DNA from 3 places in the Cryobacterium sp. N19 genome. Region 3 is predicted to be linked to each of the others. Evidence: riboswitches for the same ligand, from Rfam matches in the RefSeq annotation. Region 3 holds a riboswitch; each other region holds the start of a gene.
The links. Region 3 has a riboswitch for thiamine pyrophosphate ahead of thiD (bifunctional hydroxymethylpyrimidine kinase/phosphomethylpyrimidine kinase). Riboswitches for the same ligand answer to the same signal wherever they lie in the genome.
Positions count from the first base shown of each region.

Region 1: another riboswitch for thiamine pyrophosphate. It lies ahead of CXY78_RS04130 (ECF transporter S component); the one in region 3 lies ahead of thiD (bifunctional hydroxymethylpyrimidine kinase/phosphomethylpyrimidine kinase).
Region 2: another riboswitch for thiamine pyrophosphate. It lies ahead of CXY78_RS05330 (3-oxoacyl-ACP reductase); the one in region 3 lies ahead of thiD (bifunctional hydroxymethylpyrimidine kinase/phosphomethylpyrimidine kinase).

Region 1 is NZ_PJJR01000045.1:30,856-38,125, forward strand. Features, by position in the region: tRNA gene CXY78_RS04095 (tRNA-His) at 1-34, shown strand, start outside; gene CXY78_RS04100 (metallopeptidase family protein) at 74-424, shown strand; gene CXY78_RS04105 (hypothetical protein) at 449-1,738, shown strand; gene CXY78_RS04110 (hypothetical protein) at 1,741-2,001, opposite strand; gene CXY78_RS04115 (AAA family ATPase) at 2,012-2,581, opposite strand; gene CXY78_RS04120 (energy-coupling factor transporter transmembrane protein EcfT) at 2,574-3,359, opposite strand; gene CXY78_RS04125 (ABC transporter ATP-binding protein) at 3,365-4,888, opposite strand; gene CXY78_RS04130 (ECF transporter S component) at 4,893-5,546, opposite strand; TPP riboswitch at 5,579-5,688, opposite strand; gene CXY78_RS04135 (hypothetical protein) at 5,732-5,998, shown strand; gene CXY78_RS04140 (hypothetical protein) at 6,076-6,402, opposite strand; gene dinB (DNA polymerase IV) at 6,428-7,270, opposite strand, start outside.
Region 2 is NZ_PJJR01000046.1:135,286-142,555, reverse strand. Features, by position in the region: gene CXY78_RS05350 (RNA polymerase sigma factor) at 349-918, shown strand; gene CXY78_RS05345 (hypothetical protein) at 905-1,513, shown strand; partial or broken gene CXY78_RS22065 (hypothetical protein) at 1,912-1,980, shown strand; partial or broken gene CXY78_RS05340 (NAD-binding protein) at 1,974-2,261, shown strand; gene CXY78_RS05335 (SDR family oxidoreductase) at 2,347-2,781, shown strand; gene CXY78_RS21550 (hypothetical protein) at 2,778-3,011, shown strand; TPP riboswitch at 3,309-3,409, shown strand; gene CXY78_RS05330 (3-oxoacyl-ACP reductase) at 3,466-4,230, shown strand; gene CXY78_RS05325 (bile acid:sodium symporter family protein) at 4,418-5,446, opposite strand; gene CXY78_RS05320 (extracellular solute-binding protein) at 6,120-7,136, shown strand; gene CXY78_RS05315 (ABC transporter ATP-binding protein) at 7,229-7,270, shown strand, end outside.
Region 3 is NZ_PJJR01000049.1:13,602-20,871, reverse strand. Features, by position in the region: gene thiO (glycine oxidase ThiO) at 1-21, opposite strand, end outside; gene thiE (thiamine phosphate synthase) at 65-709, shown strand; gene thiD (bifunctional hydroxymethylpyrimidine kinase/phosphomethylpyrimidine kinase) at 733-1,608, opposite strand; TPP riboswitch at 1,600-1,699, opposite strand; gene CXY78_RS07985 (ABC transporter permease) at 1,775-2,164, opposite strand; partial or broken gene CXY78_RS21620 (ATP-binding cassette domain-containing protein) at 2,247-2,909, opposite strand; gene CXY78_RS07975 (histidine kinase) at 2,988-3,476, opposite strand; gene CXY78_RS07970 (transcriptional regulator) at 3,505-3,831, opposite strand; gene CXY78_RS07965 (hypothetical protein) at 3,821-4,294, opposite strand; gene CXY78_RS07960 (DUF2834 domain-containing protein) at 4,370-4,726, opposite strand; gene CXY78_RS07955 (DUF4395 domain-containing protein) at 4,940-5,578, shown strand; gene CXY78_RS07950 (alpha/beta hydrolase) at 5,532-6,482, opposite strand.

The DNA.
Region 1 (7,270 bases), on a different contig from region 3:
GAGGTCGCGGGTTCAATCCCCGTTACTCACCCCAATGAAACACTGGCTTGTCGGGCGTCGAAGGCAGGCCGCGATGTTACAACTTGACGCGTCCGCATTCGAGCGCCTCGTCGTTGACGAACTCGATCTTCTGCCCGACGACATGGTCGACGGGCTCGACAACGTAATCTTCGTGGTCGAAGACCGTCCCGAAGACGGCACCCTCAACATCCTGGGCCTGTATGACGGGGTCGCCCTCACCGAGCGCGGCCAGTACGGCTTTGGTGAGATGCCCGATCGTATTGTGCTGTATCGTGAGCCGCTTTTGGCGATCTGCGAAACCCTGGACGACCTGCACGATGAAATTCACATCACCCTGGTGCATGAAATCGCCCATTTCTACGGCATTGATGACGACAGGCTGCACGAACTCGGCTGGGGCTGACTCCGAGCGGTCTAGCCTTGAAGAATGAGCTCCTTCCGTCCCGGCCGTCTCGTTGGCATTCTGGTCGGAACCGTGGTGATCCTCGGTTTCGGCGTCTACGGCCCCGCGACGCTGCTGGGGCCCCTGCCACCGGTCACCGCCTTCACGGTCACGCCCGCCGCCACGGCCACGGCACCCACTCCCCCGGTGCTTCCCGCCAACGGCGCGAGCGCAATCACCGTTCTCGCCGCCACGACCAGCGACGCGTCCGGCACGACGTCAACCCGCGCGGAGGGTTCGCAACCTTCGGCGCCGATCGCGGTCGCGGGCACGGCCGAGGCGCTTCCCCTGGCCTCCATTGCCAAAGTGGTGACCGCCCTCGTCGTTCTCGACGCGAAACCGATTGTGGCGGGCGAGTCTGGCCCGATCGTGACGCTCACGGCCGCCGATTTTCAGAGCTACCTCGACTACGACAAGGCCGGAGCGCGCTCGGTCGCTGTCTTCGCCGACGAGCAGTGGGCCGAACTCGAGCTACTGCAGGCGCTGCTGCTCGGATCGAGCAACAATCACGCCGATACCGTGGCCCGCTGGGCGTTCGGTTCGGTCGACGCCTACGTAGTGGCTGCCAACGCCTGGCTGTCCGACAACGGGCTGACCGGCACCTCCGTCGTCGACGCCACCGGGCTGCACGATGCGAGCGCCGGAACCGCCACCGATCTGGCCCACCTCGCCGGCCTGGCCGCGACCGACCCGATCGTGTCTTCGATGCTGGCCAGTCCTGCAACCGCTTTGGCGAACCGTCGCGGAGTGCAGAATACGACGTCGTACTTGCCCGAGGAGGGCATCACGGGCGTTTCGCGCAGCTATACGGATGCCGCCGGGGTCTGCTTTCTGTTCACCGCCACGGTCAGTGACGGCGCCTCAAGTTTCACGTTCTCCGGTGCGTTTATCGGTGAGCCGACCTATGATGCGCTCACGGCAGACCTGACCGCCCTCATGGCGAGCGCGCGGGCTGGCGTGGGACCGCTGCCGGTTCTGGCCGCCGGCGATGCCTATGCCACGTTCGAATCGGCGTGGGGCGATGAGGCCTCGGCCGTGGTCGGGGTGTCGCGCACCCGCTACGCCTGGCAGGCCACGACTCCCGAGGCCGCAACGGTCGAGCTCAAGGACTTCGCCACGGCCCGCACCGGCGCGAACGTGGGCCAGGTGCGGCTCACCGTTGCCGGGGAGAAACTCTCGGCGGCGCTGAAACTGGACCAGGGCATCGCCGACCCGGGGCCGGGCTGGCGGCTGCTGCATCCGATCGTGATGATCACGGCCCTGCTCGACCAGTAGTTCTACAGCGGCTCAACCTCGGTGTCGATGGGGTCGCTGTCGCCCTGGTCGAAGGCGTACCGTACGCGGAGTTGCCCGCTCACGTCACGTTCGTCGACCTCGTCGTACCAGAACACCGACTCGAGGCCGCCGACGGCGGCAACCATGCTGATGCGGGGCGCGTGTTTTCCCCGCACGAGCGCGCGGGAATCGATCTGACCCTCAAGCGGGCCGTCGATGAACTCGGCGATGTACAGGGTCGGGGTGTCACTGTCTGGGCTCATGGAAGCCAATCTAGTCCCGTGTGGCCTGCAGGCGAACCGTTGCCCGAATCTCGGGCGTTTCCCGCGAGAGGTAGCTGGCCCATTCCTGCTGCCACTGGTCCCAGTGGCTTCGAAAGGCTTCGCCGTCGCGACCCAGCGCGCGCCGTTTGCGCAGCTCGTCGTCCGCCGCAAGCCAGACACGCACGTCGCTGAGCGCTTCGTGCCGGGCGGCGAGGGTTCCGCAGCCCTCCACGATCAGCGGTCGGGCGGCGTCAAGCGGATGCCACTCCGCCGGCTCGTTCACGGCCCAGTCGTAACGCTGCCAGGCCGCGGGGCTTCCGCTGTATCGGGGTAGGAGAATGCACCGGTGCAGGTGCTCGACCGCCGCGTCGAGGCCGTCCCAGCCTGGGTAGATGTCGTCCATCCGCACCAGCTGCGGCGTGTTCGCGCCCGGCCAGTGGGCCACGAGGGCCTCGGCGAGGGTGCTCTTGCCGGCGCCGCTCGGCCCGTCGAGGAGCACGACCGGGTTCGGTCCGGCCGCGGCCAGGGCTCGCAGCAGCGGTGCCAGCAACGAGTTGATATTGGGGCTGGCTTCAGGCAAGAATAAAGCTCCAGGTCTCTGCCCACACCGCGACGCCGATGGCGATGCCGGCGATGGCAAATCCAATGGCGACGAGAGCGGCATCCGCTGCCCGAACGCGCGATGGCCTCGCCCACGTACGGGGCTCGTCGCTGCCGAAGCCGCGGGCTTCCATGGCCGTGGCGAGCTTACTGCCGCGTCGCACCGAGATGACGAGCAGGGAGAAGGCCGGGCCGAAGAACCGGCGGGCGGCGCCGCGCAGACCGCCGCCATCGCCGACCCCGCGGGCTCGCCGGGCAAGTCCGAGCGAATGCCAGTCGTCGATGAACATGCCCACGAGTCGCAGCCCGGCCAGTCCGCCGAGTACGAACCGAGCTGGCAGGCGCAGTACCTGGGCCAGGCCGTCGGCGAGATCGGTCGGGTCGGTCGTGGCAAGCAGAACGATGCCGGGCAGGCCGATCGCGAGCACTCTCAGCCCGATGGCCAGACCCAGCTGGGCGGAGCCCTCGGTCACCGAGATGAAGCCGAACTGCCAGAGCAGCGCGCCGGAGTCTTCACCGTAAAGAATCGTCGTGATCGATGCCATGGGCGCTGCGATCCAGACCGGCGCCGTGCGCAGCCAGAAATGGCGGGCGCTCAGGCCGCACCAGGCGAGTAGCACGGCCTCGAGCAGCAGGGCCACGCCCGCCGACACCCAGTCGATCGACAGCAGCAGCGCACAGCTCACGATGAGGGCAACGGCGAGCTTGGCCACCGGGTTGAGGCGGGCAACCACGCTGGGGCGGATGCTGGGGGTCATCAGGCTCACGGCTTGGCCACCCCCAGAGTGATCGGCGTGCCGAGTCGATACTCCTCATCTGCGAGAGCGCTGACGAACTGGGCGTCGTGGGTGACCGCAACGATTGCGGTGCCTTCGTCGAGCAGCTCGGCGAGCAGGCCCACGAGTTCCTGCCAGGTGCGGGAATCCTGCCCGAACGTCGGCTCATCGAGCACGAGCAGGCGAGGGCGGGTGGCGAGAACGGTGGCGACGGACATCCGTCTCTTTTCGCCGCCGGACAGGGTGAACGGGTTGGCGTCGGTGAGGTAGTCGAGCCGCAGCCGGTGCATGAGCTCGTCGACGCGGCTGGTCTGCTCAGCCGGGCTCAGTCCGAGGGCGTGCGGGCCGATAGTCAGGTCGCCGCGCACCGTGGCGGCCAGAAACTGGTGCTCGGGGTCTTGGAAGACGGCACCGATGCGGGTGAGCAGCTGCCGGGAGCGCCACCGGTGCGGCTCAGCCGGGATGCCAGCCGCCAGGCTGTCGCTCGCGCGCAGCGTTCCGCCGGCCGGTTTCAACAGACCGGCCAGGGTCAGGGCGAGGGTGGACTTGCCGGCGCCGTTCGGCCCTGTCACGACGGTGGCCCTGCCGGCGTCGACGGAGAGGGTGATTCCGTCAGCGACAACGGATGCCGCGCGTCGGCCAAACGGAACACGCCCGACCGCGAGTCCCTCGGCCCGCAACAGGCTCTGAGGATTGCTGATCGGGTGCCGCACCGGAAACCGGGGTGGCAGGGCTGGCACCCAGACGCCGGCCTGAGCCAGCCGCTCGCCCTGGATGGCGAGAATCTCGCGCGTCGGCCCGTCGGCCAGCGCACCGCCGGTCGGGTCGAGCACGATGACGCGGTCGACGACGTCCTGCCAGACCTCAACGCGGTGTTCGATGACGACGAGGGTGGCCCCGGAATGGTCGAGAGAGCGCACGACGGCGTCACGCACCTCGATGACCCCGACCGGGTCGAGGTTCGCGGTCGGTTCGTCGAGCAGCAGTAGTCCGGGCTGCATGGCCAGCACACCGGCCAGGGCCAGGCGCTGTTTCTGGCCGCCACTCAGGCTCGACGTGGGATGGTCGAGCGGCAGGTTCAGACCGACCTCGGCAAGGGCACGCCGCACGCGCGGCCAGATCTCTGCCCGCGGAACAGCCAGGTTCTCGCAGCCGAACGCCACGTCGTCGCCGACCCGGGCGAGTACCACCTGGGAGTCCGGGTCCTGCAGCACGAGTCCGACCCGACCCCGCGCCGCGGCCGCGCGCCTGCCGTCAATGAGCAGACTGCCCGTCTCGTCGCCGTCCTCGGCGTCGCCGAGCACTCCGGCCAACGCGTGCACCAGGGTGCTCTTGCCGGCGCCGCTGGCCCCGAGCAGCAAGACCCGTTCGCCGGGCTCGATCCGCAGGTCGAGCCTCGACACCGCTTGGTTGTGGCGTCCGGCATGGCGCCAGCCCCAGCCTCGGGCTTCGATCTGCACGGGCCGAATCTGCGGGCCGCGAGCGGACGCGTGCGACGAAGGGGCTGGCATCCGCTTAACTGATCGCGGCGGGTGCGCGCGAACCTTCCCGGCCGGCGGCGAATCGGTTGAGCGCGCCGGTGCGGGCCAGGCCGCGCACGGCGAGCCAGGACAGCAGCCCGGCGAGCACAGTGCCCGATACGACGGCGGATACGAAGTAGACGGCCTTGAAACCGATATCCAGTGCCGCATAGCTGACGGTCGTGTCGAGCAGCCCAACGGCCACGCCGGCGCCGGCGCCGGCGAGGAGGGCGACGCCGAGACGCCAGTTGGCGTACAAGAACAGGGCCAGCACGATCTCCGCGCCGAGGCCCTCGACGATGCCCCAGATGAGCGTGGAGAAGCCCCACTGGGTGCCGATCAGCATCGACACGACGGCCGCGATGACCTCGGTGTAGAGGGCCGCACCGGGCTTGCGAATGATGAGGCCGCCGAGCACTCCGGCAAACAACCAGCCGCCGGCCAACAGGCCTTCGAGGCCGGGCGTGAACGTGAGGATCGCGCTGAGCGGCGACCAGGCGAGGCCCCAGGCCCAGAAGATGACGCCGCTCGCCACGCCAATGACGCTCGCGACGACGATGTCGACGACGCGCCAGCGAAAGTTGCGCGGCTTTTTCGCCGTCGATGCGTCGCGGCTGGACTGATTGAATGATGTCGTTGTAGCGTGCACTGTTCGTGCCCTTTCCGTAGGTGAATACAGGGCACGGGATCGAGAAGCCTCCCTGCGCTGGCATGATCCAGATCAGGTTCGACGGTCGAAGCTTGGTCAGCTTCCTCTCAGCCCGGTGTACCGGACTCCCGTGATCGTGTTCAATTCTAGTGCCCCGCTTAGACTTGTGGCATGGGGATCACGAGATGAGCATCGGCATTCTGCTCGTTCTGGCAGGGCTATACCTCGTATTGATGCGCCGCTTCATTCTGCGCCGCCGTCGTATCGCTGCGGGCCTACCGGTGAGCGGCCCGTGGCACTTTCCGGCTTGGCTGCGGCGTCGGCTGCCACGCTGGCTGCGCCGTCGGTTCACGCAGGGCGGGTTCGCGGGTCGGTTCGCGCGTCGGCCGCGCTGGCCGCGCCGCATCCGCTCTGCGCGCAAGCCGCGCGGCACTCGCCCGGGCCCACCTTAGGACCACGGGCCCAGTCTATAAACTGGGCCCGTGGACGGGGCCCGGGCCCCGTCCACGGGCAGCATCAGCAGGGGCGGCTACTTCTTCAGGGCACGGATCACCCGGGCCAGGGCGCGGCCGGCCACGAGCAGGAACGGCGCGCCGACGGCGAGCAGCGCGATGACATTCGGCTCGAACCGGGCGGTACCACCCGACTTCACGTAGGCGCCGATCGGCAGCGACACTCCGCCCCCGCCTCCGCCGGATCCGGCACCGCCCTCACCGGCGTCGCCGCCGCCGAAGCCGTAATAGGTGAGCGCAACGGGTACGAGGGTGACGCCGTCGATTTGCACGGGGTCACCGTACGCCGATTTCACACCGGCGGAACGGAACGTTTCTGCGAGTTTTTCCGGGAGGCTGGTCATTCCAACAGGGTAGTCGACTCGTGCCTTATGGGCGAGGTTTGAAGAACGAGGCCGGACGCACGATTCCCGCCCCGAATCGCTCGGTCACGGAGTCGACCGCCAGCTCGGCGCCCCGCCAATCCTCGTCGGGATCCCACAGCCCCACCGATCCCGACGCCGTACCCAGCTGCTCGGCCCGCACCCCGATCAGGCGCACGCGGATGCCCGCCGCGGCCAGTAGGTCGAACGCGGCCACGGCCTCCTCGTAGATGCGCCGCCCGACATTGCTGGGCTCGGCGAGGGTGCGCGAACGGGTGACCGTGCTGAAATCGGTGTAGCGCAGCTTGAGTGACACGCGCCTGGCAACCAGATCGCCCCTCCGCAGCCGTGCCGCAACGAGGTCACACTGCCGCAGCAACTCGCTGCGCAGTCGGTCAATGTCGGTCACGTCGTGCTCAAACGTGACCTCGTGGCCGACGCTCTTCTCCTCCCGCTCGAGCGTCACCGAACGCGGGTCACGCCCCCAGGACAGCTCGAACAGCTTGTGACCGGATGCCTCCCCGAGCGTCCTTTTCAGCACGTCCAGCGGCGCGTGCGCGATGTCGCCGATGAGTTTCAGGCCGAGGCGGGTCAGGGTCTGCTCGGTGGCCGCCCCTACGCCCCACAGGGCCGTCACGGGCAGCGGATGCAGGAACTCGATCGTTTCGTCGGCCGGAACGACGAGCAGCCCGTTGGGTTTGGACAGGCCGGAGGCAAGCTTGGCGACAAACTTGGTCGACGCCGCGCCCACCGAGCAGACCAGCCCGGTCTCGGCGAGCACCCGCGCGCGGATGAGTTCGCCGATCACGGCCGGGGAGCCGAACAGATTGGTTGCGCCGGCCACGTCGAG
Region 2 (7,270 bases), on a different contig from region 3:
GGCCGCAGCGCGCCCCGCAGGATCTGGGCCAGTGCGCGCGAGTTCCGCCTGGCGCGCAGCGGCGCAACTCCCGCGAAACTCTACGACGGAGTCTGCATCCCAGACGACTTGTGACGCCTTAAAGAATTGTGCCTCCCGCAGCCGGTCGGATTTGCTGAGCGAAGGACAAGGTCGATTTCATGCGAATCGAGACCTGTAGTGCCAAAGTGATTCGCATCACTTTCGAACTACACAGCTGCGGAAATAGATGAGGTTCGCTGCGACCAAACTGCCATCCAGCGAGTCGACCACGTCCGTCCTCGCATGAAATCCTCGCGCCCCTGCCGGACATGCCTCAATATGAGAGTTGTGACCGACACCGAGCGCGAAAAACGGATGCGCAACCTCGTCGCGCTCGTCGGCGACCCTGTGCGCCACTACCTGCACCGCCGCATCGACGCCGCAACGGCCGACGACGTGATCGGCGACACCCTACTCGTGTGCTGGCGCCGCCTCGACGAGGTTCCCGACGATGCCCTCCCGTGGGCGATCGTCGTCGCTCGACAGTGCCTCAGCAACGCCCAACGCGCCGAGCGTCGTCGCACGCGTCTCATCGGCCGCATCATCGCCATCGACCCGCCGCCGGCCGTTGCGGACGAGAACCCCGCAGCATCCACCGTCGATGAAGGCACCGCCGTGGCGGCCCGCGTGACCGCAGCCCTCGCCGGCTTGCGTCGAGACGATGCCGAGATCCTGCGGCTGTGGGCGTGGGACGAGTTGACGAGCCCGCAGATTGCCGTTGTGCTCGGCGTCAGCGCGAACGCAGCGGCGATCCGGCTGCACCGTGCGAAGGCGCGCCTCAAGCAGGAGCTACTGAAATCCGGCCACTCGACCGGACATATAACTTACGACGAAGGGAGCGAAGATGCACGACGATGACCGTGCGCTGCGCGATCAGCTGCGCGCCGCCGATCCGGCCCGCGCGCTGCCCCCTGCCTCGCCGACGTGGCTCGACCACAGAATGGAGCAGATCATGACCGACCAATCCTCACCCACCACGACCGCCACGCCCGAGACGCCGCGACGCGCGTTCCGGCGGTGGATGCCGATGGCCGGCGTCGCCGCGGGCCTCGCCATCGCCGCTGCAATCGTCGCGCCCCTCGTTCTCGATGGTCCGGAACCCACTGTCGAGTCGCTGCAGCCTTCCATGGGCGGAGGCCTCGCGAGTGGCAGCTGCCTCGTGCTCGAGCCGGCGACCGTCGCGGCGCAGGAGCAGGCGTTCGCCGCGACGGTGCTGCAGATCCAGGGCAACACCGTTGTGCTGGAGGTCACGGAGCGCTTTGTCGGCGAGGTCGCCGACCGCGTGGAGGTGGCGCAGATCGACACGATGACCTCCGACTTCTCAGGCGTGCCCTTCGAGGTCGGCCAGAGCTACCTCGTCGGCGCAATCGATGGAACGATCACGGGATGCGGCGTGACCGGGGCCGACAGTGCCGAGCTTCGCGCGGTCTACGACGCAGCGTTCCCGGGCTGATCCGGGCCCGCGAGAGCGGTCGGGAACGCTGCGTGGAATCGTCCCATCGGCGTCAGACGGTGGGGAGAGGCTCACACAGCATCCGGTTGAACGAGAAATCGCTCCGGGTCGATTCAGGTGGGTACATGATGGGCGTTTGCTTGATCCTGAACCGCAACGATGGCCATAACTTGTTGTCGCGAGCGTCGGCCGCCACAGCGAGAATCACCTAGCACATAATTTTTCGGGTTCAGGCTTCCTCTGCACCAGTAAGCGCGGTCTACCCACCCGACATCGTTTTACGCCGACCATCGCGAGTTCTGGCACTACATGGACCTGATTGTCGATCCTGTCTTTATGTGCCCGATGAAGGTTAGCTCCTCGTCGAACAACAGTCCCTGCTGTTCACCCTCGCCGACATGGAGACCGAGCTGCAAGCGGCGAGAGGACTGCTTCGACGCGCGGCCTGGCGTCGGCGGCGGACTTCGCGATCGCCGAACCAATTCTTGCCACGATGGGGGCGCGCATCGTGCACTGCGGCGACCCGAGCGCCGGACAAGCCGCAAAGATCTGCAACAACATGATCCTCGGAATCTCAATGATCGCCGTCAGCGAAGCATTCGTGCTCGGTGAAAAACTGGGCCTCACCCACCAGGCGCTCTTCGATGTCGCGTCCACGGCATCCGGTCAATGCTGGGTGCTGACCACCAACTGCCCCGTTCCCGGCCCGGTACCCACCAGCCAGGCCAAGCCCGGACGCAGCGGAGCGACTTACCAATCCACGGCTCGTCACTCACGGGAGCTCACATCGCGGGTATCGGAAATTCTCGGACAGCATGGCCCTTGTACCAGCTATGACTACTATCGCAATCATCGGAGCTGGCTCAGGACTCGGGGCCGCCGTCGCGCGGCGATTCGGGGTCGAAGGCTTCACCGTCGCGCTCATCGCCCGCCACCAGGGACGCGTAGATGCCCTCGCCGCCGAACTGCTGGCCGAGGGCATCTCAGCTCACGGCTTCGTCGCCGACGTGCGCGATCCGGCCTCCATCACCCGCACTCTCGAACAGGTCGCAGAGACGCTCGGCCCGATCGAGGTACTGCAATACAGCCCGTTGCCGCAGAAGGACTTCATGCGCCCGGTTCTGGAGACCACTCCTGCCGACCTCGTGGGCCCGATCGAGTTCTCATCTACGGACCCGTCGCCGCCGTGCACCAGGTCCTCCCCGGCATGCGTTTCCTCGGCGCTAACCGCGGCACCATCCTCTTCGTCAACGGCGGATCCGCCGTGACCCCGGGCCGCAATGTCACCGGCACGTCAATCGCATTCGCTGGACAGGCCGCCTACGCACAGCTGCTCAACGAGGCCCTCGGAGAAGAAGGGATCCAGGTCTCCCAGCTCATCATCGGCGGCCGCATCATCGCCGGCGATCCCGAGAAGGACCCGTCAGCGCTCGCTGAGCACCTCTGGAACCTCCACAGCCGTCGCGATCGCTTCCGCCACCAGATCAGCGCTGACTAGAAAGCGTCGTTCACTGTCAGGACCCGCCAGAGCCGGCACAGGTAGCCGATACGTCGATCGGTTCGGGCGGTCGCAGAATCAGATTGCAGGCGACCTCACCGGTGCCGTTCCAGGCGATCCTGCCACCACGATCGGGGTCACCGCACAAGACGTCGGTGGCGTACAGGGTACGCTGCCGGGCCAGACCGTCAAACGCGGAGTTGATGCTGAGCTCCGCGACGACACAGTCGACCAGCCCGGTTGGTTATGAGTTCAGGACGCGAATTTTCCGGTACCAGGCGGTTGCGTATACTCGTTGTCAGCGACACGGGGTGCCGACTGCATGACGGTCGGCTGAGATGACACCCGTTGAACCTGATCTAGTTCGAACTAGCGAAGGGATGTCACGGAGAATTACGTGCACTGCTTTGGTGCCGGATCTCGTCCTTTCGCCTTACCCAAGGTGAAGAAAATCATGCAAATAGCAGAACAGATTGTCCTGGTCACTGGCGGCGCACGCGGCCTGGGTAAAAGCATCGTGCACGCTTTCGCGGCTCTGGGCGCCCGGGTGGTCATCAACTATCGCAACAGCGCCGCAGCGGCGGAAACCTTGGCTTCCGGCTATGGGCCTGAACACGCTCTTGCCGTACAGGCCGACGTCACCGACCCGGCCCAGGTCGCGGCAATGCTCACGCAGGCGCAGGCACATTTCGGCTCCAGCGTGACAACGGTGGTCAATAACGCGTTGGTCGATTTCAGCTTCAACGGCGACGCCCGCTCCGGCGCTGCCGACATCAGCTGGGACGAATTCCAGGCGCAATTCTCGGGCAGCGTCCGCGGTGCCCTGAACACAACCCAGCAGGCGCTGGCAGGCATGCGCGAGGTCGGGTTTGGCCGCATCATCAACATCGGTACCAACCTGTTTCAGAACCCGGTGGTGCCCTACCACGACTACACGGCCGCCAAGGCCGCCCTGCTCTCCCTGACCCGCACCCTCGCCTCAGACCTCGGCCCGCACAACATCGCCGTAAACATGGTCTCCGGCGGGCTGCTGCGCACCACGGATGCCAGCGCGGCTACCCCCGAGGACGTGTTCGACTTCATCGCCGCCTCCACCCCGCTACGCAGAGTGACAACCCCGGCCGAATTTGCGGATGCGGTACTCTTTTTTGCCTCCCCCTGGGCGCGGTCGGTCACCGGGCAGAACCTGGTCGTCGACGGCGGCCTGGTAATGAACTAGGGCAGCGCCGGCCAGGTCAGCCCCACACCAGCTCCACTTCAATGCGTTCCTTATGGGTTGCGGCCACCACGGCGCCGCCTGGCGGCGGCCGCAGTCGCCCATCGAGCAATTGGGAGCTGCCCGGCCCCGTTCGCGGCGTAGGTCCTCGTCCGGCAGGTACTAAAGCCGCGGGGGAGTGACCGACTTGCTAATGCTGAGACCGGGGCGGCGACGGCCGGAAGTCTGCGAGGTTGACCGTGGATCCTGACGCGCGGGCGGTAACCGGCAAGGATTCGGAAATCTCATCGGACGGTAGATCCTTGCGCGCCCAGTAGCTGGCGAGCACCGAACCCGATACGTTATGCCAGACCGAGAAAATTGCCGCTGGCAGCGCGGCTACCGGGTTGAAATGCGCCACGGCTAGGGCGGCAGCCAGGCCGGAGTTCTGCATGCCCACCTCGAAGCTGAGAGCTCGGCGACTGGCGACCGGAAGCCCGAACAGACGCCCAATGTAGTACCCAAGCGTCAGTCCGAGGGAGTTGTGCAGGATCACGGCGACGACCACGAGCACGCCAATCGACAACAGCGTGGAGGCACTGGCGGCGATGACGGCCGCAACCACGACGGTGATGCCGGCTACCGACAGCAGCGGCAAAACATCGAGAAAACGCTCTACCAGGCGCGGCACGATCATGCGCAGCACGAGCCCGAGCACTACCGGAACCAGCACGATCTGCACAATCGACACGAACAAAGCGCCAGCATTGACGGGCAGGGACTCTCCCACGAGTACCAGCACGAGCAGCGGCGTCAGCACGGGGGCCAGCAAAGTCGAAACGGACGTCATCGCCACAGACAACGCGGTATCGCCCTTAGAGAGGTAGACCATCACGTTGGACGCTGTACCTCCGGGCACAGAACCGACCAAAATCATGCCAGCCGTCAGCATGGGCGAAAGCCCCAGCGCGACGGCAATCCCGAAGCCGAGCAACGGCATCACAAAGAACTGGGCCGCAACGCCCAGCAGAAGCGCCCACGGCCGCCTGGCAATAATCGCGAAGTCAACCGGGCGCAGCGTCATACCCATTCCCAGCATGATCACGGCAAGTAGCCATGGGATCGCCACGGTCAGGCCGGAAAATGCGTCGGGGACAGCAAGCGCCAACGCTCCCGCAGCCAAAACAATAACGGCGAACCAACGCCCGACGAATGCGCTGACAGTTCTGATGCGGTCCATGATGAAACCATACCCACAATGGGCAGAAACCTCATGGCCGGCAGGTGCGATTGTGAACAGGAAGCGCGAACAGTTTGCCCACGATTCTGACCGGTTTCAATACGACAAACATGCCGCCTGCGCAACCTCACTTCTCAAAGCTGGCATCTGAACCCCTTGCAGAGCCGCCGGCCTGGTTCGGGTACACGCCGAGCGAGATTAGGTGTGTGCTCCCGTTCGAGGTGGTGAGCTCCACACAGGGATAGTTCTCTTCCGGCGCGATTCCCTCTCGCACAGCGTCAGCGAAGGCGTTTCCTCGATCGAGACAACCGGGTCGAGGTTGATCCAGACGTCGTCGGTCGTGGCACGCACGTAGGGACGGTGCCGGGAGTCATCGCGAGCGGGAAAGCCATTCAGGGCTGCTTGGGCGGCGCGTTCAGCCCGCCTTGCGGCGCGGTGCACGGCGATAGCTGCATACCGTGCTGCGGTGTGTGCACATCGAGTGAACAATAGGCCAAATTTGTGTCATAACGATCGGGTCGAGTAAGTCCCCGCCGTAGCGTGGTGATGTCAATGTCGAAATCACAGGTTTGGCTCGGGGGCGACTTTTTTGGTTGTACCGGGCTCAGAAAAGGACAACCAATTGAATAAGCGCACCATCACCGCGAGCTCCTTCGCGCTCGCCCTGTTGAGCATCGTGGTCTTGACCTCGTGCAGTGCCGCGACCGATACTGCCGCTTCCGGCGACGCCACTGGAACGCTCATCGTGTACACGAACTCCAACTCTGATGGGCGTGGCGAATGGATCACGGAGCAGGCCGCCGCTGCCGGCCTGGACATCGAGATCGTAGGCCTCGGCGGCGCCGACCTCGCCAACCGGATCGTGGCCGAGAAGAATAATCCCGTGGGTGACGTGGTCTTCGGGTTGAACAACATGTTCTTCGAAACGCTCAAGGCCGAGGAGGCTGTCTCCGCGTACACACCGGCCTGGTCCGGCGAAGTCGACAGCACCGCCGGCGACGCGGAGGACGGCGTATTCTGGCCGTTGGTTGAACAGGCCATCGTTATGGCCTACGACACCAACACGGTCAGCGCAGCCGATGCCCCCACCGAGATCGCCGACCTCTGGGACGGCGACCAGTACACCGGCAACTACGAAGTGAACACTGCCCTCGGCCAGGCGACACCACAGCTGGTGCTCGCGGGCCTTCTCGCTCCCTACGCGGACGAGGACGGCGACCTGGGTATATCCGACGATGGCTGGGACCAGGTGCAGGCATACTTCGGGCACGGTTCCCCTGCCGTCGAGGGCACCGACCTGTATGCCCGGTTGATCCGCGGTGAGGTCGATTTCGGCGTGATTCCGAGCAGCGGTATCACGAGTCGTGATACCGAGTACGGCACGGTCACCGGAGTCATCAGCCCCGAAGACGGTGTTCCGTACGTCACAGAGCAGATCGCCGTAATTAACGGCACTCCGCGCCAGGAGCAGGCCGAAGAGTTCATTGACTGGTTCGGTAGCTCCGACGTGCAGGGCCAGTTTGCGGCCAAATTCGCCGCTTACCCCGTGAACACCGAGGCCCGCGCTCAGGCGCTCCCCGCGGTCGTCGAGCTGATCGAATCACTGCCCAAGCAAGACATTGACTGGGCACTGACCCGGGAGCACATCGGCGAGTGGGTCGAGAAGACCGAGCTCGAGTACCTGCCCTAACGGTCATCCGCGCCGACAAGCGCCGACCTCCATCACCCGCCACAAGTCGCCGGGTGCGGCTTCGTCAACAGCCGCACCCGGTGGGAGTTCATATGATTAGATTTGACCACATCGAAGTGCGTTTCGGCGAACAC
Region 3 (7,270 bases):
CTGTGCGCGCCGCTCACTCATGGTCTGCACCGAGGCCGGGCTGAAGCCCTTTAGGGTTGGTCGCATGGACCCGATCACCGCCCGGCTGTATCTCTGCACCGATGCCCGTACGGAGCGCGGCGATTTCGCCGACTTCGTGACGGCCGCGTTCGCCGGCGGGGTCGACATCATCCAACTGCGGGACAAGACCATCGATGCCGCCGAGGAGCTCGACTATCTTGAGATTCTGCGTTCGGTCGCCGACCGACACGCCCGGCTCTGGGCGGTCAACGACCGCGCGGATATCGCCGTTCTCGCTGGAGCGCCGGTTTTTCATGTCGGCCAGACGGACCTGCCGCTGCCCGCCGCCCGTACGCTGCTCGGCGACGCGGCCCGCATCGGCTTGTCGACCCATACCACCGGACAAGTGGATGCCGCTCTCGTCGCTGACAGTCTGGATTATTTTTGCGTCGGCCCGGTCTGGGCCACGCCCACCAAACCCGGTCGGGCAGCGGTCGGAACCGGTCTGCTGCGCTATGCGGCCGAGCAGAGCGCATCCGCTGGCAGCCTTCGCCCGTGGTTTGCGATCGGCGGGATCGACCTCGGTACCATCGACCAGGTGGTCGAAGCCGGCGCCACCCGGGTGGTCGTGGTGCGCGCGATCACCGACGCCGATGACCCGACGGATGCCGCCGAGCGGCTTCTCGCCAGCCTCCCGCCGCTCGGCTAGTCGCGCCCACGTCGTCGCCCCGTTCATCTCATGCCCGCAATCAGGGCAGAATTCGCACGGTCGAAAAGTCGATGAAAGTGGTGGATCGGCCCGTTTCCCTGCCCGACCTCGAGCTCGTCGGCGTGGGCCAGGGCGTCGTGGAGCCAGTCTTTCACTTCGGCCAGGGACTTCGCCCAGTTACCGGTTCTGGCCTGCACCGTGGCCATCGCCGAGGAGAGTGAGCATCCGGTGCCGTGGGTGTTTGTGGTGCGGATGCGCGGCAGGGCGACCTCGACCACGCACTGGGCAAGCAGCCCGTGGGTGTTGACTAGGGCATCTGGGCAGCTCGTTTCGTTGAGATGGCCGCCCTTGACCAGTACGGTAGCACCCGTGCTGTCCGACAATCGTTTGCCCTGCGCGAGGGCCTCCGCCCAGTTGGCGGCCGGCGGCTCAGCGAGCAGAACGGCCAGCTCGGGAACGTTGGGCGTGACCAGGTCAACGTGGCAAATCAGGTCGCGCAGCGCCTGCTCGGCTGCCGGGTCGAGCAGGCGGTCGCCGCTCGTTGCCACCATCACCGGGTCGAGTACGACCAGCGGCGGACGGCACCGGAAGAGCCAGTCGCGCACCTCGGTGATCACATCGAGCTGCGCAAGCATGCCGATCTTCACGGCGTCGATGGTTACATCGTCACTCACGGCGTTCAATTGCTCGCGCAGAAAATCGATCGGCGGGATGTGAACCGAACGCACGCCGCGCGTATTCTGCGCCACCAGCGCACTCACCACAGCCATTCCGTAGCCGCCGTTGGCCGCGATGCTCTTGAGGTCGGCCTGGATGCCGGCACCGCCGGTCGGATCGGTACCCGCGATACTGAGGACTCGGGGAATCTGCCGCAGGGCAAGCCGGGTACGATCGATCATCCGTGACATTCCTTCGCTAGTACTAACTAGACAGGTTCAACGGGTATTGATCTCAGCACGCACAGTATGTGCGGCACCCCGTGTCAAGACTCCAGCCTATACGCGCGCCGGCCGTCAGTACACAAGGGGGCGGGCGGCCGCAACCGCCTGCCCTGATAACACGGATCTAGTGCACCGATTTGCGCTCGTAGAGCGCCCGTGACCAGCCGTAACTGGCGGCCACGATCACGACGCACCACCCGATGGCGAACACGGGGTTCCAGCCGAGTGGGGTGCCGAGCAGCAGCCCGCGAATTGTCTCGATGAACGGAGTGAAGGGCTGGTACTGCGCGAACCACTGCAGCCACACCGGCATCGAGTCGGTCGGCACGAAGCCGCTGCCGAAGAGCGGCAGCACGGTGAGAACGAGGGGCATATTGCTCGCCGTCTCGACGCTCTTCGCCTGGATGCCCATGGCCACGCCCAGCCAGCTGATCGCGTAGGCGACGAGCGCGATCACGCCGGCGACGGCCATCCACTCGAGCGGTGTCGCGGTGGGGCGAAAGCCGATGGCCACGCCGACGACCAGAACGAGGGTGCGGCTTGCGGGCGGCGTCGACGAGGTCGAATTGCTCGAGCAGTTCGGCCACTCGGGTCTTCGACTGCTTCGCTCCGAGGTGGCGAAGGCGCGCCATCAACAAGAGGTTTTCCTCGCCGTTCAGGAGCTTGTCGACCGCCGAAAACTGGCCGGTGCGGCCAATCACGGCGCGCACGCCGTCCTGGTCGCGCACAACGTCGCATCCGTTCACGAACGCCATGCCACCGTCTGGCCGCAGCAGCGTGCTGAGGATGTGCACGGCCGTCGTCTTGCCGGCGCCGTTCGGGCCGAGCAGGGCGGTCACGGTGCCCGCGCTCACTGCGAGGTCGACGTCGTCGAGCTCATTGCGCACGTGACCGTCTTTGGACGACAGGTCGAGCCAGGCCGGCACGCCCGGCTTGACGCCGATGGTGACCTGGCCGAATCCGCTCTCGACCTGCACGGAACCGCGTGAAACCTCGCGGAGCTGGATGCTTCCGTACGCGGTTTTGGCCGAAACGGATGCCTGCGCTCGCGTGATTTCCAGATCGCCGTAGGACAGTTTCGCGTCGAGGTCACCGCCGACCTCGTCGATCTGCACGCTGCCGTGGGACGCCTTGAGTACGGCGTGGCCGGAGACCGTTCCGACCCGGATCTGACCGTGGTCGCTCGCGAAGATCTCGATAGCGCCGACGGGCAGGTTGATGGCCAGGTCGATCGGGGTCGGTGTGTCGTAGGTGGGCATGCTGAAGCTGCCTTTCTGGAGGCGTGTCGGTGTGGCCCTGCGGGTTCGCGGGGCCGGCTGTTGCTGCGGGTGGGCGCCTTAGCGCGCCCAGCTCGCGAAATTGTCGCCGGCGCGCAGCGTGCGCTGCGCGGAGCGGCGTTGCCGGGGTTGCACGGCGGCGGCGACCGCACGCACCAGCCAAGTGTTGACCGACAGTCCGTCGGCGGCGGCCGCGTCGTCCACCCGCGCTTTGAGGGCGTCGGGCAGGCGCAGCGTCGTGCGCGAGGTGCTCGTGTCGTCAAGATCGACGGATGCCGCGGGTCGCTCGTCGCCGTCTACCTCGATACTCGACTGGGTCACCACGAATTCGATCTCGCGCCCGCGCAGCCGCAGGTCGACCGGTCCGGGGGCGAGGTCACGGGTGATCTCGGCGGCCGCCGCCGACAGCACGTCGAGCAGCACGAGCCGCGTTGCCGCATCGAGCCCGGCAGCAAGTCGCTCGGTCGCAGCGCGCGTGTCTGCGCTGCCGTTGTCGGCGGCATCCGCTAGCTGGTGCTGCAGGTCGTTGACGTACTGTCCGAGTTCCATATCACCATGGTGATACCACGGCGGTTAGTCATAATAATGTCATGCTAGTCGGGGCTTCGGCCGACAGCTCGCGGAGCGCCGCCAGATGGCCGTCGATGGCCGCGCTGCCGCGCCGGGTGAGGGCCACGCTGGTGGTGCGGCGGGCATCCGCTCGTGCTGGCGAGGCTTGTTTCACGGTCACTACGTAGTCGAGCTCGATCAGGTTGCGGATGGTCTTCGAGAGCGTCGCCTCGGTCAGTTCCAATGTGGCGGCGATGGTGGTGAATTCCGCGGCGCCGGTCGCCCGAAGAAGCGCGCACAACCGCAGACGGGTTGGCGCGTGGATTGCGTCGTCGAATCGGGGGTCAGCAGCCACGGAGCAGTTCCCGGGCGTTCGCGAGGTCATAGAGTGCTGAGCTGACGAGGGCTACGACGAAGACGACCGCAGTGGTCAGGACAATCCAGGCGCGCTGGTCAGTGACCTCGAACACGATCGAGAGCACGAATGCTCCGAGCATGACGACGCTCAGCACAATGAGAATCATCAGGCTCAGTGGGCCGGCCGGGCCGGGAATCTTCACCAGGCGCATCTGCTTACGCACGAGATGATCAATGCCGAAAAGTGTGAGGCAAGCACCGGCCGACACCATCATCATTCCGAAGGCGACACCCGCAGCCGGCGACGCGATCAGGGCTGCGATGGCAAGGGCCTGCGCCGGAGCGGTCCACCAGGTCTGCGATTTGAGCCATCGTCCGAGCCGCCGCCGGTCCGTCGCGATGCCGGCGAGCGCGGCGCGCGCCGACGCCGCCACCGCCGTGGTTGCACTTTCAGATTCCATGTCGGTAAGTCAATCACTTGCCGTGTCGTTAAGCAAGAATCGGGCTGCGCGCTGTACCGGCCAGGGCTTGAGCGGTCAGGTCAAGGGCGGTCGCGCCGCTGGCGTACGCGCCGCCGCCAGGGTGCGCTCGCGCATCGCGAGGAACAGCGGAAAGGTGAAGGCGAAGGCCGTTAGACCCGAGAGAACGACGTAGAGCCAGCCCCGCTTCATGCCGAGGCGTCGCGCCTCAACGATGATCAGGATGCTGCCAGCCACCGCGGCGATGAGCAGGTCGACCGTGAGTGACGACACCGCCGGCCCACTGTTCACCCAGTCGCCGACGAAGTCGCGCAGCTGAATTATCGCGATCACGTTGTAGCTCCAGGTTCCGGCGAGCCCGGCGAGGCTCAGCGCCAGGTAGACGAAAGCGAGCGGGGTCCAGTGTTTGGTCATGCCGACATTATGCTCGCCGGTCATCGCATATTGTCTCCGACAGCAGCCAGCAGTGTCGCTCTAGAGACTCGCACGCTCGTGTCGATGTACGCGTCCATTAACTCCGGGGGCACGAACAATTCCCGAGCCTGGAGCCGGCGAACCGGCGATTTCGCGCCAGGGGCGCCGCAGCGCTGAGCGCGCGAAGAGTCAGTCCTGTGAGCGGCATCGCTCTTGCGTGCGCTGACAATCATTGCCCGATCGACGAACGATTCACTCGCGCAGAATTCGGTCCGCGAGTTTGTGCAGTCGTCGAGCTTCGATCATCACAGGACCAAACGCCCCGGGGTGCGGCCGTCGAGCCGCCCGCGCAGCTTCCTTAGGAGGACGTTTCGGGACGCCCTGACCGGCAACTTTGCACCGCTGCGGGCGTTCGCGTTTCTCTTCCTGGTGGACATGATGCTGCGGCTATTCGTCAGCGCACGTTACACACCGAGTCTGCTCCTGGGCGGGCTGGTGGTGCGCCGACAGCGCCCGGAATGGGTCGGTGCCGACCAGAAGAAACTCGCCTGGCAGCTCGGGCTAGGCATGGCCTTCACCTCCTGCATGGTGATGGGCTTTTTCGGCGTCAGCGGCACCGTTACGCTCATGCTCTGCGGCATTTGCCTCAGCATCCTATTTCTCGAGACAGCCTTCGGAATCTGTGTCGGCTGCTCCCTCTACCGAATCTTCGCGACGAAGAAGCCAGAACTCTGCCCGGGAGACGCCTGCAACTACGTTCCACCCACGCGGGCGGACAAGCTCCGCCAGGCGCTCACCGCCCAACTCAACCTGCCCGACGACTCAACCCCGCCTGCACAGCCCAGTCGATGATCAGGCGCATACCGTCGCTAAAACTCAACTCATACGGACGGTTGAGAAACGCGTGAAAGGTGCCGGGCAGCACGTTGTAATCCAGCGCCACCCCGGCCGCTGACAGCTCCTGGGCGAACTGATCACCGGAGGAACGCATGGAGTCGCGATCGGCGTCGACCATGAGCGTCGGCGGAAAACCCTGGAGCGGATGGCCGCCGGCAAATGCGTGTGGTTGTGCCAGCGCGGTTCTCGTGCCGGCGTAGTGGAGATTCATCAGGTTCAGCAGCATCGGCGCGTGCCCGAAGCGACGCCGACCGCGGAGGCGGCCGCGCAATTGGCGCGATCTTTTCGGCAGCGCCGCGTGAAAGAAGCCGTACGCGAAGAACGCGCCGACGAGAGCATCAGCACCGCCGTCCGCCAGCCGGAGCACTGCAGCAGCCGACAGACAGGCACCGGCGCTGGCACCGCCCAGAATGACTCCGTTGGGTGAATCGCGCTGCACCTCCCGCACCGCGGCCACGACATCGTCGACCGGCACGGGATAGTGGAGGCCCGGGGCCCACACAAGCCCGCTCGCAGACCGACGCCACGTCGAGATCCTCGCGAGCCGGTAGGCAACGGTGACGACGGTGAATCCCGCTGCGGCCAGTGTTCGCGCAACGTCATCCGACTCCGGCTGGTCGAGGCTGCCCTTGAAAAATCCTCCACCGTGAATCCACACGATCGTTGCAGATTCGACTGATGCAGTGCCGACGGGCGGCGAGTACCAGCGCACCGGTATCGAGCCGTGGGGGCCCTCGATTATTTTGTCCACAGAATCGACAGCCAGGTCGAGTGACGTCACGCTCTCGACGCCCGAACGGATGCCGCACCCAGCGACGACAGACGATTCCCCATTCGTGAACCCTAGCGCGGCCAGCATGCGGCATCCGCTCGAGTGCGTCGCTGGCGGCATCCGCTTGGCCGAATCCAGCGTTCAGGTCATTCCCCCGGGTCGGCGGGGGCAATCGGTGGAAAATAACGAAATTCGCCCCGGACTTCCGCAGAAGTCCCGGGCGAATTTAGTGAATACCGTGTAGCGGGAGCGGGAATTGAACCCGCGACACCACGATTATCGTGAACCAGCCTCAGCGGGGTCACGGAGGTCTCGTACAGTCATTGTTCCCAGTAAAACAGTGGATAAGTGATCACACTCGCAACCCCGGTCGAATTTCAATCTGCGGGGTAAATGCGGGGTTTCTGCGGGGTTTCGGAAATGAACGCTCTGCCATCCATCGCTGTCACTGCTGATGACCCACAGTCGAAGTTCCGTCGCCGCCTTCGATCACTCGAATTCGCGGCGACGAAAGTCAAGCGCAAGGCACATGATTATGAGCCATAAGTCCAATAAACAGACCCATCGATGGTCCCACGCACCAAAGGAACGTACCGGTGGGATTTGAACCCAAAGTACCGCACAGTCATAGCCGGGCGGCAGGTCAAGATGCCCGTAAATTCAACGGTTTTCGGTCACCGTGACGCTTCAATAATCACCTCGAATTTTTTGAAGTGTGTGCAGAATGTGGGCAAGCGCTTCTCCGTCCTGACAGATAACACTGACAGATAACATGCGACTATGCTCTGGCCGAATCCGGGACAATGGGGCGTTGTCGTTGCAGACAACGATCCCCAAGCCGCAGGCGTCGGCAGCTCGCCATCGTCGACGACATC